Regions from separate parts of the Amycolatopsis sp. CA-161197 genome, predicted to be linked through region 2. Evidence: riboswitches for the same ligand, from Rfam matches in the RefSeq annotation. Region 2 holds a riboswitch; each other region holds the start of a gene.
The links. Region 2 has a riboswitch for cobalamin ahead of ACQPXB_RS33780 ((2Fe-2S)-binding protein). Riboswitches for the same ligand answer to the same signal wherever they lie in the genome.
Positions count from the first base shown of each region.

Region 1 (3,263 bases), 4.0 Mb from region 2:
CCGGCGAGCTGCTCGGCGAAGTACTGCACCATGTCGTTGCGCTCGGGCTCGCCGTGCACGAGCACGTCGAGGCCCAGCTCCTCCTGCAGCCGCACCACGCGGTCGATCTCGGCGTGCATCTCGGCCACGTACGCGGCTTCCTCGAGCGTGCCCGCGCGGTACGCGGCGCGCGCCTTGCGGACGTCGGTGGTCTGCGGGAACGAGCCGATCGTGGTGGTCGGCAACGGCGGCAGGCCGAGGGATTCCTGTTGCAGGGCCGCCCGTTGCTCATACGGCGCACGCACGGCGTCCTCGGGCTTCAGCGCCGCCAGGCGCTCGCGCACGGCCGCGTCCACCGGGTTCGTCGCGCGGTCTTCGACGGCCGCGCGCTCGGCAGACAGGTCCACCTGATCGCCGCGCAGCGCCCGCCCGAGCAGTACGACCTCGGCGACCTTCTGATCGGCGAACGCGAGCCAGCTCTTCAGCCGTGGGTCGAGGTTCTCGGCCTCGACGTCGTGCGGCACGTGCAGCAGCGAGCACGACGTCGACACGCTCACGTGCCGCGCGGTGCCGGCCAGCCGGGCGGCACGTTCGAGCGCACGGTCCGGGTCCGTGCGCCACACGTTGCGCCCGTCGACGACACCGGCGAGCACCTCGTTGTCGCGCAAGGCGCCTTCCTCCGCCACGGAGTCCACAAAGGACTCGTCGGTGACGAGGTCCACGGCCAGCGCGTCGATGGGGGAGCGGGCCAGCACTCCCAGCCCGCGACCGAGCCCGCCGAAGTACCCGGCGACGAGCAGCTTCGGCCGGTCTTCGGTCTTGGCCAGCACGTGGTACGCGCGGGTCAGCGCGTTGAGTTCCTTCGTGGTGCGGTCGCCGGCGAACGCCGGCTCGTCGAGCTGCACCCACTCGACGCCCTCGGCCTTCAGCGCGCACAGCAGCGCCGCGTACGCGGGCAGGAGCTCGTCGAGCAGCTCCAGCGGCTCGAACCCCGGCCGCGTCGCCTTGGCCAGCAACAGGAACGTGACCGGGCCGACGAGCACCGGTCGCGTCTCGATGCCCAGCTCCCGGGCCTCGCGCACCTCGTCGAGCGGCTTCGTGCCCGACAACGCGAAGCGCGAGTCGGGACCCAGTTCGGGCACGAGGTAGTGGTAGTTGGTGTCGAACCACTTCGTCATCTCGAGCGCCGGCTCGTCCTGCACGCCGCGCGCGGCCGCGAAGTACGTATCGAGCGGCGAGAGGCCGAGGCGGGTGAAGCGCTCCGGCAGCGCGCCGAACAGCTCGGCGGTGTCGAGCACCTGGTCGTAGTGGGAAAACGTGTTCGAGGGGACCGATTCCAGGCCGGCTTCGCGCAGCCGCGACCAGGTCCGCCCGCGCAGTTCGCGGCCGGTGGCGAGCAGTTCCGCCTCGCCGGTGGTGCCCGCCCAGTAGCGTTCCAGGGCGCGCTTCAGTTCCCGGGCCGGCCCGATGCGCGGGTACCCCAGGATCGTGGTGCCGATGGTGGTCACAGGCTCTCTCCTCGCGAGCTCGTTCGAGGCGAGCCCGGGCACGCGAGAACCGCGTCTTCGGTCAGGCCTGCTCCCACGGGGCCCGGACTCACGCACGCCGTCGGCGCACGTACCACGGGCAGGTCTTCGGACTCGTGGGCGCCGAGCTCGCGCCTACTCACCGTCGCTTCCCGGGCTCGCGCCCAGTGCTTGACCACGAAATCGTGGTGACGGCTTTCGTTCCCACTCACCGCTGCGGGGCAGTCCCGGACTCACACCGGGTTCCCTGTTGCCTCGCCAGGGTGCGGCCGCACGAAAAAAGCCCGGCCACGCCCTGGCGAACCAGTGGCGTGGCCGAGCCTAGCGGGTCGCGGCACCGGGTGGCACGACGTCCGCTGTGATCCCGGAGACCGGGATCGGTCCTGCAGTCGATCAGTCCCAGTCCAGCGCGCCGCCGGACTGGTACTCGATCACGCGGGTCTCGAAGAAGTTCTTCTCCTTCTTCAGGTCCATCGCCTCCGACATCCACGGGAACGGGTTCTCCGTCTCCCCGAAGATCGGCGCGAGGCCGATCTGCTGGGCGCGCCGGTCGGTGATGAAGTGCATGTACTGCTCGCACAGCTGCGCCGAAAGGCCGAGCATGCCGCGCGGCATGGTGTCACGCGCGTAGCGGACCTCCAGCTCGCACGCGTCGGTCAGCATCTGCCGGATCTCCGCCTGGAACTCTTCCGTCCACAGGTGCGGGTTCTCGATCTTGATCTGGTTGATGCAGTCGATGCCGAAGTTCAGGTGGATCGACTCGTCGCGCAGGATGTACTGGTACTGCTCGGCGATGCCGACCATCTTGTTGCGGCGGCCGAGCGAGAGGATCTGCGCGAAGCCGGTGTAGAACCACATGCCCTCGAAGATCACGTAGAACGCCACGAGGTCGCGCAGGAACGCCTGGTCGGCCTCCGGCGTGCCGGTCTCGAAGTCCGGGTTCTCGAGGTTCTGCGTGTACTTCAGCGCCCACGCGTCCTTCTCGGAGATGGACGGCACCTCGCGGTACATGTTGAACAGCTCGCCCTCGACCAGGCCGAGGCTTTCGCAGATGTACTGGAAGGTGTGCGTGTGCACGGCCTCCTCGAACGCCTGGCGCAGCAGGTACTGGCGGCACTCGGGGTTGGTGATCTGGCGGTACACCGCGAGCACGATGTTGTTGGCCACCAAGGACTCCGCCGTGGCGAAGAAGCCGAGGTTGCGCTTGAGCATCTGGCGCTCGTCCTCGGTCAGGCCGTCGGGCGACTTCCACAGCGCGATGTCGGCCTGCATGGCGACCTCGGTCGGCATCCAGTGGTTGTTGCACGCGGCGAGGTACTTGTCCCACGCCCAGCGGTACTTCATGGGCAGCAGCTGGTTCACGTCGGCGCGGGCATTGATCATGCGCTTGTCGTCGACGTTGATCCGGGCGGCGCCGACCTCGATCGCGCCGAGGCCGGTGGCGTCCGTGGTCTCCACGTTGGTCATCTAGAGGCTCCAAGAAAAGGCTCGTGAAGGGGTGCGGCCGGGTCTCGCCGGCCGCACCCCTTCACGAGGAGGTCACTGGCAGGCTTCGCAGTCGGGGTCGTCGATGCGGCAGGAGGCGCCTTCGGTGGCGACGAAGTCGATGTCGTCGACCTTCGGCAGCTCCTTCGGCTCGGCGGGCTTGGCGGCCGGGACCGCGGCGGGCACGGCCGCGGCGGGGCTCGCCGGCACGGCGGCCGACGGCGAGGGCAACGGTGCCGGCGAAGGAGCCGGAGCCGGCGTCGCGGCCGGAGC
Region 1 is NZ_CP192059.1:3,174,573-3,177,835, forward strand. It holds gene metE (5-methyltetrahydropteroyltriglutamate--homocysteine S-methyltransferase) at 1-1,487, opposite strand, end outside; cobalamin riboswitch at 1,588-1,790, opposite strand; gene ACQPXB_RS15230 (ribonucleotide-diphosphate reductase subunit beta) at 1,899-2,972, opposite strand; gene ACQPXB_RS15235 (ribonucleoside-diphosphate reductase subunit alpha) at 3,045-3,263, opposite strand, start outside.
Region 1: linked by a shared signal. The riboswitch ahead of metE (5-methyltetrahydropteroyltriglutamate--homocysteine S-methyltransferase) and the one ahead of ACQPXB_RS33780 ((2Fe-2S)-binding protein) in region 2 are both predicted to bind cobalamin.

Region 2 (3,263 bases):
GGAGGCCATCGTGGTCAACCTGGCCGAGCTCGACTGGTCACGGGTGCGGATCGGCGAACCACACTGACAACGCGAACGCGGTGGTTCCCGCCGCGCTGTTGACCACGAGTGCGATGGCGGCGATCAGCCGCTCGTTCTCGGCGCGCAGGTAGAGGTAATCGGCGGTGCTGACCAAGAAATCGCCTTGACGGGTGACCATGAGGTAGCCGTGAGGAGTGACCTCGGGTACGCCGTAGGGCACTCGCGGCGCGGCGAGCACGGCGACGACGGCACCACCGGCGATCACGGCCAGAGCTCCCCACCGCAGCAGGGCGGGGAGCTTCCGCCAGAGGTGGCGGGCCATCGTCGAGGCAGGCACCTCCGGACGGTTCAGCGCGAGTTTCGCGGCGGCGATCCCGACCACCACGAAGATCCCGGCAACGGCCGCGAACAACTCTGCTGCGGCAGGTGCGGCGCTCCGGGCGTCAGCGAATCGACGACACCGACGACACCGACGACCGCCGCGAGGCCGCACCACAGCGCGATCACCCGCACGGGTCAGGCCAGGACACAGTCGCCGCATTTCGGGCCGTCGTGGTTCGGCGCGGCGCGGTAGATGAGGCAGCAGCTGCGGCGGCGGAAGCGGCCGTCCTCGTGGATGGCGGTGTCGGCGAGGACCGGCAGGGCTTCCAGGCGGTCGCGGAAGCGGTGGATGTCGTCCGTCCACTCGGGACGTTCTCGGCGGAGCATCGTGACGGCGCCGTTGAGGGCGGAGGCGACGTTGCCGCGGCGGATGGTCGCCGAGAGCGAGAACCCGGCGAGAGCCTGGTGCAGCCGGCGCAACGGTCCACTCAGGACCCGGTGGTCGAAGAGCGCGACCAGGTCGTCGTCCACAGCATCGGTTTCGGGCAGCGAAAGCGGAACCGCGCCGCCGGTCGTTGGCTGCCACCAAGCGGTGGAGAAGTCGGGGACGACGCCGGCGCCCACGGCGAGTGCGAGGGCGGGCGACAGGAGGCGCGCCGCGAGGCCCAGGTGGGTCACGGAAGCGGCGACCCGGAGCTCCACGTCGCCACCCCCGGCGGCGAGCACGGCGCGGACCTGCGTCACGCGCTCGCGCAGCACGGGTCCGTCGTCGAGGACTTCGGAGAGCGGACGCCACGGCGCGGCGGGCTCGTCGCCCACGGCGTGCGTGTCGAAAGCGAAGAACGGGTTCACACCGCGACGGCGACCGGCAGGCAGATGGAGGCCGAGGGACAGGAGGTGTTCAGCCTGGCCATGTCCGGTTCTCCTTCGGGATGACGCGTCCCTTGCGGGTGGAACAGGTGACGGCTCCTCGACCTGACTCGCCCACCGGGTACACGATGGGCTCACAGTGGCGCGACCGTGCCGGACTCTCACCGGCTTCTCGAAGCCGTCACGCGGCCAGAACGGTACGGCGGCGTCGGCGGGCCCGTCAATCACCTGGCACCGCGGCGGACTTTGGTTCGTCCCTCGTTGCCCGGTTCGGGCCGCTGCCCGAGACGGAAACGCATCCGGCAGACCACCGCGTCGGCGCGGCGGCGCAGGGCGCGGGCGAGCACGGCGCCGCGGCGGTTCTGCAGGATGCGCTGCCACGGGTGGTCCGGCTCGACTTCCGCGATGAGGACGAAGACGTGGCAGCCGGAGTGGCCGCGCAGGTGCTCGACGAGGGGCTCGCCCAGCCGCCGGCGTTCGTCGTACAGCTGCACGAGCGGCACGCCGGGGTGCCAGAGGTCCCAGGACGCCACGAACTCCCGCGCCGCGGCCTCCTCGCCCGGGTGGGTCACGTGGACGGCTTCGACGCGCTCGCCCAGCGAAAGGGCGGCGGCGAGCGCGTCGCGCGTCAGGCGGGACACCGTGTGCACGGGCACGACGACCAGTGACCGGTTCGGTCGCGGCGGGGGCGGGGTGCGCCCGAGCCCGAGCCGGTCGCCGATGCGACGGTAACTGCGGTGCACCCACTCCATGCCCGCGACGAGCAGCGGCAGGGCGACGACGATGAGCCAGCCGCCTTCGCCGAACTTCGTCGCGGTGACCACGATCGCGGCGATGCCGGTGAGCAGCGCGCCGAACCCGTTGAGGACGGCTTTGCCGTGCCAGCGTGGCGGGCGAATGCGCAACCAGTGCCGCACCATGCCGATCTGCGAGAGGGTGAAGCCGACGAAGACGCCGATCGCGAACAGCGGGACGAGGGTGTTCGTGTCGCCGTTCGCGACGACGAGCAGCAGCGCCGAGGTGATCGCCAGGAAGCCGACGCCGTAGCGGTAGACCTGGCGTTCGGCGCGCAGCGCGAAGACGTGGGGCAGGTTGTTGTGCTTCGCGAGCAGCTGGGCCAGCACCGGCAGCCCGCCGAACGACGTGTTGGCGGCCAACGCGAGCAACACCACGGTGGAGAACTGCACCAGGTAGAACCCGAACCCGTTGCCGAGCGACGCGGTGGTGACCTGCGAGAGCACGGTGACGCCGTCGACGGGGTGGATGGCGAACTTCCCGATCAGCACCGCGATCCCGATGAGCATGACGGCCAGCAGCACGCCGAGCGCGATCTCGGCCCGCTGGGCCCGGCGCACCCGCGGCCGGCGGAACGACGGCACGGCGTTGGCGATCGCCTCCACGCCGGTGAGCGCGGCGCAGCCGTTGGCGAACGCCTTGAGCAGCAACAGGATCCCGATGGTCTGCAGGCTGACCCCGGGCGCCGGCGCGGCGACGGCCGCGGCGGGCCCCGTGCGGACCAGGCCGACCACGACGACCGTGAGGATCGACCCGACGAACACCGCCGTGGGCACGATGAACGCTCGCGCGCTCTCCGCGATTCCGCGCAGGTTCACGCCCGTCACCAGCGCCAGCACCCCGAGGCACAGCCACAGCGTGTAGGGCAGCAGCGCGGGCACGGCGGACGTCAGGGCCGCCACGCCGGCGGCCACGGACACCGCGACGTTGAGTACGTAGTCGACGATCAGCGACGCGGCCGCGACCAGCGACGCCCGGCGGCCGAGGTGGACCCGGCTCACGCCGTACGCGCCGCCGCCGTCCGGGAACGCGGCGATCACCTGCCGGTACGACAGCGTCAGGACCCCGAGCAGCAGCGCGATCGCGAGCGTGACCGGCAGCGTGAACCCCAGCCCGCTCCCGCCCGCGACGGCCAGCACGATCACGATCGCTTCGGGGCCGTACGCCACCGACGCCATCGCGTCCAGGGACAGGGCGGCCAGCCCGCCGACGACGGAAAGCCGGTGCCGCTCACCACCACTTTCGGCGGCGTCGCC
Region 2 is NZ_CP192059.1:7,178,989-7,182,251, forward strand. It holds partial or broken gene ACQPXB_RS33770 (cupin domain-containing protein) at 1-67, shown strand, start outside; gene ACQPXB_RS33775 (hypothetical protein) at 38-433, opposite strand; gene ACQPXB_RS33780 ((2Fe-2S)-binding protein) at 538-1,194, opposite strand; adenosylcobalamin (AdoCbl) riboswitch at 1,302-1,397, opposite strand; gene ACQPXB_RS33785 (APC family permease) at 1,437-3,263, opposite strand, start outside.

Region 3 (3,263 bases), 2.9 Mb from region 2:
ACCCGCTGCACGCTCTCCACCAGCTGCGGGGCCACCGAAAGCGCCACCGTGACCGCCGTGCTCACCTCGGCCAACGCACCGGGCACGGCCTTGAGCAGGCGTTTCGGGTTGGCCAGCGCGTTGGCGGCGCCCACGCAGAGCACGATCGTGGCCAGCCGCAGGCCGTCGTAGAAGCCGCCGAGCAGCTCCTCGGCCGAAGTGGGCCCCAGCAGCTCGATCCCGGCGGCCGCGGCGGGCAATGGGATCGTCGGCAGCGTGAACAGCACGTGGCCGCCGTCCTCGCCGCCGATGAGGATGCGGAACAGCACGCGCGACACCACGATCACGGCCGCGACCAGCGCGTACACGCGAAAAGCCAGCGCCCACGGCGCGTCGCCCCGGCGGTTCACCACCACGAACCCGGCCACGGCGATCACCAGCGCGAGCAGCAACGGGTTGGTGGTGCGGCTCGCGGCGACGGCGAGCGCGAGCGCCCACACCCACCACGCACCCGGGTGCAGAGCCCGCGCGTTACCGGGCAGCACGCCTGCGCCGCAGCCCGACGACCACTCCGGCGACGACCAGCACCACGATCACGACGAGCCCGATCACCAGGCTCCACGGGAAGCCGCTGCCGCCGGATTCCGTCGACGCGGCCGCGGGCACCGCCGCGTTGGCCTTCCGCACCGGCGCCACCCGCGGCGGCGGGTAGTCCTGGAAGGACTTGTTGTGCGCGAACGACCAGCCCTCGAAGCTCCCCGCCGGCGGCTTCCAGCCCTGCACCCCGACCTGGCTCGAAGCCCACTTGCCGCCGTCGGTCGCCGTCCAGAAGCTCCACGACGCGCTCTCCGGCGGCATCCCCGAGCACGACTGGTCGACCGGTTTGCCCTCGATCTTGCAGATCAGCGCCAGGCCGTACTTGCCGACGCCCGCGATGTCGAGGCCCGCGTTCTGCATGGCCGCCACCCCGTCGGCCTGCGGCCCGGGCGTGCAGCGGATCAGGGTGTCGCCACCGAGGTCCTGGAAGTCGACCACCACCGTCACGCCGGTGGCGTCGGGACAGTAGCCCGCGGTGCCCTTCCCGGGCACGGTCGCGGTGGCGGGACTCGCGCCGGACAGGCCGGCGGTGACCAGGAGCGCGGCCACGGCCAGGAGCCGGACTGCAGGGAACAACCGCATCGTTGATGAACCTCGCATCGAGTCGGACCACGGCGGGCGATCCGGCTCACGGCCGCGCGGGCGGCCGCTCACGGTTGCGGGTCAGCGCCGGATTCCCACCGGCTTCCCCCGATCGTGGTGTACAGCTGACCGACGTTAACCCACCGGAGGTACCCGCCGGAAGCGGCGCCGGACACACCTACACTTCCGGGCGTGGACGTCGGACAGCTGCGCATCGGCCTCGTCGGAACCGGTCCCTGGGCGACCACGGTGCACGCGCCGGGACTGGCCGAACACCCCGGCACCGAGCTCACCGCCGTGTGGGCGCGCCGCGTCACCAGCGCCCGCCCGCTGGCCGAGGCCCACGACGCGGTCGGCACCGACGACCTCGACGAGTTGTTCTCCCTGGTCGACGCCCTAGCCTTCGCCGTGCCGCCCGCCGTGCAGGCGGAGATCGCGACGCGCGCGGCCGAGGCCGGCAAGCACCTGATCCTCGAGAAGCCCATCGCCGCCGACCTGGCGAGCGCGCAGCGGCTGGCCGACGCCGTGGACAAGGCCGGCGTCGCGTCGCTCGTGATGCTCACGCTGCGGTTCTCCCAGCAGACGCGCGAATGGCTCGACGGCCTCGCCGCCTCGGGCGGCTGGCGCGGCGGCGGCGCACGCTGGCTTTCGGGCGCGTTGCTCGGCGGGCAGTACTCGACGTCGGCGTGGCGGCTCGACGCGTCCGGCGGCGCGCTCGCCGACATCGGCCCGCACGCGTTCGACCTGCTCGACGCCGCCCTCGGCCGCATCACCGACGTGCTCGCGGCCCACCGCGGTCCCGACGACCTGTGGCAGCTGATGTTCGCCCACGAGGGCGGCGCGACGAGCACCGCGACGCTGTCGCTGCGGCTCCCGGTTCAGCCGACCGTGGTCGAGGTCGCGGTCTACGGCGAGCACGGCTACCGGACACTCGGCCGCAAACCAGGCACCGCCGGGGAGGCCTACACGGCTCTGCTGGACGACTTCGCGGCCATGGTCGCGAGTGGCACGACCACGCACCCGTGCGACGTCCACCGTGGCCTGCACCTGTCCGCGCTCATCGAGAAGGCGCGCGAGCTCGCCGGGTAGTACACAGGCTCAAACCCTTGGTTTCCGTTGTGAACCAAGGCTTTCCGCCAAGTCGGCGCAATCCTTCCACAGGGTTGTCCACAGCATCCACTATGGACGGTCCGCGCCTCGACCGAACCACGGGAAGCCGTTTCGCGCCACCGGAAAGATCACCGAATAGTGCGGCCCGCTGAGCATGCCGACTCGAACCGGCAATGCGAAGGTTGATCTTGGGAGGGCGGGAAGAAGCAGTTCAGAGGGGTTCGAGAAGGGAAGCGCATGGGTGCCTTGCTGCGCGCTTTCTGGGGGATCATCCCGATCACGGCCATCGCGTTGCCATACGCGCTGCTTTGCTGGCCCTTGCTCGCCGCGCGGAGGCGGCGAAGAAGCAGCGACATCAGCCTCGGCCACGCGTCGGCGACCGCGGCAGTCGACGTGACGGCGGTGACGCTCGGCGCGCTCGTGCTCTGCCTGGTCATCATGCCCGTCGGCACCGCTTCGGGGAGCACCCTCGACCTGGTGCCCGGCGCCGACCTCACCGCCGCGCTGTCCGACGACGGATCGCTCTGGCAGGTCGTCGGCAATCTGCTCCTCCTGAGCCCGCTGGGCGCGCTCGTGCCGCTGCGCCTGCGCCGGCTGCGGTCGCTCAGCCGGATCGCGCTCACCGCCCTGAGCGCGTCCGTGCTGGTGGAGGCCACGCAGTTCCTCATCCAGAGCGGCCGCGTGACCTCGACCGACGACGTGCTGCTCAACACCATCGGCGCCATGCTGGGCGCCGCCCTGACCCGCCGCGGCTGGCGCTACTTCGACGTGGTGCCCGTGGTCGCGATCCCGCAGCAGGTGCGGCGGACCGTCTGCAACGCGCCCGTCCGCCTGCGCGTGCCGCGGTCGGTGTGGGACACGCGCTACGCCGGGATCGGGCATCCGGAACGGCGCTGAGCCGGCCGAACCGCGCTAAATCGCTTGCGCCCGCTGGGACACTGAAAGCTCTCGGATCTTCGGACGAAGGAACGCCTATGTTTGCCGCCGCTGCTCGC
Region 3 is NZ_CP192059.1:10,092,507-10,095,769, forward strand. It holds gene ACQPXB_RS47815 (CbiQ family ECF transporter T component) at 1-521, opposite strand, end outside; gene ACQPXB_RS47820 (hypothetical protein) at 511-1,158, opposite strand; cobalamin riboswitch at 1,173-1,307, opposite strand; gene ACQPXB_RS47825 (Gfo/Idh/MocA family protein) at 1,351-2,247, shown strand; gene ACQPXB_RS47830 (VanZ family protein) at 2,506-3,165, shown strand.
Region 3: linked by a shared signal. The riboswitch ahead of ACQPXB_RS47820 (hypothetical protein) and the one ahead of ACQPXB_RS33780 ((2Fe-2S)-binding protein) in region 2 are both predicted to bind cobalamin.